Regions from separate parts of the Azorhizobium sp. AG788 genome, predicted to be linked through region 1. Evidence: predicted binding sites of a transcription regulator. Region 1 holds the regulator's gene; the other holds the start of a gene.
What was found. The regulator PhoB, encoded in region 1, activates phosphate uptake and scavenging genes when phosphate is short. The targets are predictions, from matches to a motif close to TGTCATNNANCTGTCAT.

Region 1 (3,203 bases):
AAACAGCCGGCTGCGTGATTCTGACTCTTCGCGACCCAGCCCCCATATTGTAGTTTCCCACTCGCCGCCTACGAGATGTCGTGCGGCACCGTTCCCAAGTGGCGTCGGCTCCCCAGTCCTGCGCGCGGACAGCGCGTCGCAGGAAGCGGCCGGGGATTCGATGAGGCAGCCAAGGAGGCGAGCGATGAGCTGGAACGACGAGCGCGTCGAACTCTTGAAAAAGCTCTGGAGCGAAGGACTGTCGGCCAGCCAGATCGCGGCTGAACTCGGCGGGATCACGCGTAATGCCGTGATCGGCAAGGTTCACCGTCTCGGCCTGTCGGGCCGGGCAAAGGCTCCGGCCGTCGCGGCCCGTCCGCGCAAGGCCGCCCGTCCCGAGGCGCCCGCACCGCGCCCCCAGGCCCCGACCCGTCCGGCGACCATCGGCAACACCGCCCTCGCCCCGGCCTTCGAGGAACTGGTGGAGACCGCTCCGGCGCCCGCGCCGGAGGCTCAGCCCTCCGCCAACATCGTGCCGATGGGCCAGCGCTGCACGATCATGAATCTCACGGAAGCCACCTGCCGCTGGCCGGTGGGCGAACCGGGGACGGACGCCTTCTATTTCTGCGGCGGACGCAGCCTTCCCGGGATGCCCTACTGCACCACCCATGCCCGGATGGCCTACCAGCCGGTCCAGGATCGCCGGCGGGACCGCCGGGTGGCCCGTCTCTGATCTGTCCTGACCCAGCCCCGCTCCGGCGGGGCTTCGGTTTTCAGGGGCCTTATGACCGTCGAAGACGATGCCCGGCGCGGATGACACGCCGGGCGCGCATCCGTCAGCGCCGGTCCCGCGTCGGATCGTAGCAGGTATAGCCCACGAAGCACTGCGGATTGTCGCGGGTCGGCACCCAGGCCGGGTTGGTCTGCTGGTCCATGGGGCAATAGGCCCCGCTCACCACATAGCGGTCGTAAACCAGCTGAGATGTGGCGAGCACCACGGCACCCTGCTGGCGCACCATGCCGGTGGCCTGCGCACAGCTCATCTTGCGGCTGTCCGGCAGCCCCTGCGCAAGCGCCGCCCCGGAGGCGACGACGGCACCGGCCAGCAGAACCGGCGCCAGAACAGCGCGCGACCAGTTGTTCATGATCCTTAACTCCCGCAGCCGCGTTCGGCGCGGCCCCTTGTGGCGTTCGCCACCGTCTCCGGCGACCGCTCCAACATAGGCTCAGCCGCGGCCTGCTGCCAGCGGGCGGCTCACCAGCCCCAGCCCCAGCGCCAGTCTCCCTTGGCGGGGTCGTAGCAGGTGTAGCCGATGAAGCATTGCGGATTGTCGCGCGTCGGCTCGAAGGCCGGCCGCAGCGCCTGCTGCGGCATGCAGAAGCGCAAATCGCTCACATAGCGGTCGAAGGTGGTCGCGGAGGTGTCGAGCACGATGCCGCCGGCCCGGGCGACCAGCCGCGCCGCCTGGTCGCAGGTCATGGCGCGCGTGTTGGGCCGCGCCTGTGCGCCGGTGGACGCGAAGGGAGGCAACAGCGCCAGGGCGAGGGCCGCCGCCTTCAGGCAACGACCCGACATGCGCACCACACCTGCCATGCTCAGCCTCCCTCGCGCCACCCACGCGGCCATCGGACGGCAGATGGCGTGGCGCACCGCGCCCCTCAATGGGCGCGGGCGAACATTTCGTTGAAGGAATAGCCGGCGCCGCGCACGGTGCGGATGGGATCGGGCTGGCGGCCGCGATTGATCGCCTTGCGCAGGCGGCCCACATGCACGTCCACGGTGCGCTCGTCGATATAGACGTCCTGGCCCCACACGCCGTCGAGCAACTGCTCGCGGGAGAAGACGCGGCCGGGGCTCTGCATCAGGAATTCGAGCAGGCGGAACTCGGTCGGACCGAGATGCACCTCGCGGCCCGAGCGGTGGACCCGATGGGTCTCGCGGTCGAGCTCGATGTCGCCGGCCCGCAGCAGGGTCGCCACATGCTCGGGCTTGGCCCGGCGCAGCAGCGCCCGCACGCGCGCCAGCAATTCCGGCACGGAGAAGGGCTTCACCACATAATCGTCGGCGCCGGTGGCAAGGCCGCGCACCCGCTCGGTCTCTTCGCCACGGGCGGTCAGCATGATGACGGGCAGGCGCTCCGTCTCCGGCCGCGTGCGCAGCCGGCGACAGAGCTCGATGCCCGAAAGGCCTGGCAGCATCCAGTCGAGGATGACGAGATCGGGCACGCTCTCGCGCAGCCGCGTCTCGGCTTCATCACCCCGCCCCACATTGTCGACGGCGTAACCCTCGCTCTCGAGGTTGTACCGCAGGAGGAGCGTCAGCGGCTCCTCGTCCTCGATGATCAGAATGCGCGCAGGCACGTTGGCTTACCCCTGAAGGGTGCGGGTGGGGAAGGTCACCGTGGTCTCGCTGGACGCGTCCGCCTTCGGACGATCGTCGGAGAGCATGTTGCCGGTGACCATGTAATAGACGGTCTCGGCCACATTGGTGGCATGGTCGCCGATGCGCTCGATGTTCTTGGCACAGAACAGGAGGTGCGTGCACACGGAGATGTTGCGCGGATCTTCCATCATGTAGGTGAGGAGTTCGCGGAACAGCGAGGTGTACATGGTGTCGACGCTGGCATCCTTGCGCCACACCTCGAGCGCCTTGGCCTCGTCGCGGCCGGCATAGGCGTCCAGCACTTCCTTGAGCTGCTCAAGCACGAGGTCGGTCATGTGCTCGACGCCGCGCACCAGCTTCTGCGGGTGGTATTCGCCCTCGATGGCCAGCACGCGCTTGCCGACGTTCTTGGCGAGGTCACCGATGCGCTCCAGATCGTTGGAGATGCGCAGGGTGGCCACGATGTCCCGCAGGTCGCTGGCCATGGGCTGGCGCTTGGCGATGACCAGCACCGCCTTTTCCTCGATGTCGCGCTGCATGTGGTCGATGGCAGCGTCCATCACCACCACGCGCTGGGCGGCGGTGCCGTCCCGGCGGATCAGGGCGCCGACGGAATCGGCCACCAGACGCTCGGCCTGGCCGCCCATCTCGACGATCTTGCGGCCCAGTTCCTTCAGCTCGGCATCGAAAGAGGAAACAGTATGTTCAGGCATCAAAACCTCCCCGTGCCGCGTCAGCCGAACCGGCCAGTGATGTAGTCGCGCGTCTTGATCTCCTTCGGATTGGTGAAGATCACGTCCGAGGGGCCGACCTCCACCAGTTCGCCGAGGTAGAAGAACGC
Region 2 (3,203 bases), on a different contig from region 1:
GTTCGGCCAGCCCTCGCGCGGGTTCACCACGCGCAGACGGGAGAGGCCGAAATTGCCCATGGCCCGCGCAGCCGAGCCGACATTCTCGCCGAGCTGTGGCTCGACGAGGATCACCACCGGCCCGCCGGCGATCCAGGGCTTCGTGCTGTCGGTTCCGGCGCCGGGCATCAGCGCCCTCCCCGGCAGGACGGGTAAGGGACAGCGGGCGGCATGGAAGAAAGAACGTGCTCAGACATGCGCCCGTCATAGAGCCGGAACCGGATGGAGCAAAGCCGCCTCGTGCCCTCGCCGGTTCCGGCACGCCGCCTCAGGGCCGCGCGGGCAGGCGGCTCACGGTGATGAGGCTGCTGGCGGCGGTCTTGCCGCGGATGATGCCCCACACCACGCCGGGATCTGAAGGGTCGAAGGCAAAGCCCTGGCCGGCAATCTCCAGCGGGATGGTCTCCTGCCAGCGCATCACCGAGCCCATCTCGGGCGGCGCCACCACGTAAAGCTCCGCATTGTCGTGGCCGGTGATGTAGAGCCGCCCGTCCGGCCCGAAGGCGCCGCCGGAATTGCTCATGTCCTGGAACTTCGCCACCAGCGCATCGGGATAGACGAAGGCCTCGGCGATGCTCCAGTCCGGATTGAAGCGCACAACCTGCGTTGCGTACTTGTTGCCGTAGGCGAGCGGGCTCTTGTCGAACACGCGATTGTAGTTGGCGAAGGCGCCCCACCAGCGGCCCTGTGGATCGCGATCCAGCCAGGTGAGCGAGCCCCGCTCGATGCCGAAGCTGTGGCTTTCCAGATGCTTCAGGCTTTCCGCATCCCAGACCTCGATGGAGCTGGTCATCGGCCAGTCGGGATAATTGGAGTGGGCGGTGTAGAGCTTGCCGTCGCGCACCACGCCGCTGTCCATGTGGATGATGGGGCCGGCCTTCGGCCCCTCCCATTTGGCCAGGGGCTTGCCGGTCGCCTTGTCCAGCTTGACGATGATGCGGTTGTCGATGGCATAGGCATAACGGTCTGTCACCGCCACGGCCTGCCGGGCCTCCGGCACCTCGAAGCGGGCGATGGTCTGGGCGGCGGGGCGCAGTTCCTGCGCCGAGGCGGCGGGCGTGGCCAGAACGAGGGCGAGCGCAAGGCCGGCGCCGGCACGGCGGGCCATTGCGCTCGCGGGTCGCACGGTCGGAACGGGGCGGATGGTCAGAACGGGGCGGACGGTCATGGCGGGCTCCGGTCGGGGCGGCGCCCCGCAAGGCTTCGATCCGGCGCCCCCCTATCAAGCGGCTGTGACGGGCGCGCGACACCCCTCGCCCATTCCCACAGGCCGTCTCGGCCCGCCCGGCTGAAAACCTTGTCCTAAAGTCGGCGCAATGCCCTTCTTCCGCTCGGGCCGGCATCGGAGTATCACGCGCACACCGGCGCCTGGCTGCGTGGACCGGCGCTGAGGCCCCATTACGATACGAATCCGCGTGAGGTGTCACCCATGGCGAAGATCAAGGTCGCAAATCCGGTCGTCGAGCTCGACGGCGATGAGATGACGCGGATCATCTGGCAGTATATCAAGGACAAGCTGATCCACCCCTACCTTGATATCGACCTCGAGTATTACGACCTTTCGGTCGAGAACCGCGACGCGACCAACGATCAGGTCACGATCGACGCGGCGAACGCCATCAAGAAGCACGGCGTGGGCGTCAAGTGCGCCACGATTACTCCCGACGAAGCCCGCGTGAAGGAATTCAACCTCAAGGAAATGTGGAAGTCGCCGAACGGCACGATCCGCAACATCCTCGGCGGCGTGATCTTCCGTGAGCCGATCATCTGCAAGAACGTGCCGCGCCTCGTGCCGGGCTGGACGCAGCCGATCGTGGTCGGTCGCCATGCCTTCGGCGACCAGTATCGCGCCACCGACTTCAAGGTGCCCGGCAAGGGCACGCTGACCATCTCCTTCGTGGGCGAGGACGGCACGAAGATCGAGAAGGAAGTCTACAAGTTCCCGGGCGCCGGCGTTGCCCTGTCCATGTACAACCTGGACGAGTCGATCCGCGATTTCGCCCGCGCCTCGCTGAACTACGGCCTGATGCGGAACTATCCGGTCTATCTCTCCACGAAGAACACGATCCTGAAGGCCTATGACGGCCGCTTCAAGGACATCTTCCAGGAAGTCTATGACGCCGAGTTCAAGGCCGAGTTCGAGAAGCGCAAGCTCACCTATGAGCACCGCCTGATCGACGACATGGTCGCTTCCGCCCTCAAGTGGTCCGGTGGCTATGTGTGGGCCTGCAAGAACTACGACGGCGACGTGCAGTCGGACATCGTGGCCCAGGGCTTCGGCTCGCTCGGCCTGATGACCTCCGTGCTGATGACTCCCGATGGCCAGACTGTCGAGGCCGAAGCCGCTCACGGCACGGTGACCCGCCACTACCGCGAGCACCAGAAGGGCAAGGAGACCTCCACCAACTCCATCGCCTCCATCTTCGCCTGGACCCGTGGCCTCGCGCACCGCGCCAAGCTCGACGGCAATGACGAACTGAAGCGCTTCGCCGACACGCTCGAGAAGGTCTGCGTCGATACGGTGGAAGCCGGCGACATGACCAAGGATCTCGCCCTGCTGGTCGGCGCCGACCAGAAGTGGCTGTCCACCACGGGCTTCCTCGACAAGGTGTCCGAGAACCTCGCAAAGGCCCTCGCGGCCTGATGCCGCCGGGCGCCCTTACCGGCGCCCGGTCCTTTCCCGCGGCCCGCCTCGCTCGTCAGGAGCGGCGCGGGCCGTCGTCGTTCTGGGCGTCGCCCATTTCCTCGGAGAGGATGTCGCCACGCGGCTTCAGCGGATGCAGCGTGCGCGTGCCCCGAAGATCATCGATGCGCTTGCGGATTTCCGGACGGCGCGCCATCAGGTCCTCAAGGTCGCGACCGTCGAGGATGAGCAGCTGGGTGCGGGTGAGGCAGCGGATGGTGCCGCTCCGCACCGTGCGGGAGAGCAGCGCCATCTCGCCGAAGAACTGCCCCTCTCCCAAGAGCACGATGCCTTCTTCCAGTTCCACCTGCACCTCGCCGGAGAGAATGAAATACATCGAGCGGGCCGGGTCGCCCCGCCGCGCCAGGATCTCGCCGGGCTGGGCCGTGTGGGAGGAGAGGATGCGCAGGATCTCGCCGATGCCGGCGGCATCGAGGTCCGCAAACAGCGGCACGCGCGCGACCATCCCCCAGGTCACGAC

Region 2: DFO45_RS13125 (cycloisomerase) is a predicted target of PhoB. The motif match lies at 1,272-1,288, and genes of this name have one in related genera.

What each region holds. Positions count from the first base shown of each region.
Region 1 is NZ_SOBM01000001.1:181,767-184,969, reverse strand. Features, by position in the region: gene DFO45_RS00880 (GcrA family cell cycle regulator) at 185-712, shown strand; gene DFO45_RS00875 (hypothetical protein) at 816-1,124, opposite strand; gene DFO45_RS00870 (hypothetical protein) at 1,235-1,573, opposite strand; gene phoB (phosphate regulon transcriptional regulator PhoB) at 1,639-2,340, opposite strand; gene phoU (phosphate signaling complex protein PhoU) at 2,347-3,075, opposite strand; gene pstB (phosphate ABC transporter ATP-binding protein PstB) at 3,096-3,203, opposite strand, start outside.
Region 2 is NZ_SOBM01000004.1:516,453-519,655, reverse strand. Features, by position in the region: gene DFO45_RS13130 (RNA methyltransferase) at 1-168, opposite strand, end outside; gene DFO45_RS13125 (cycloisomerase) at 308-1,207, opposite strand; gene DFO45_RS13120 (NADP-dependent isocitrate dehydrogenase) at 1,469-2,683, shown strand; gene DFO45_RS13115 (cyclic nucleotide-gated ion channel) at 2,739-3,203, opposite strand, start outside.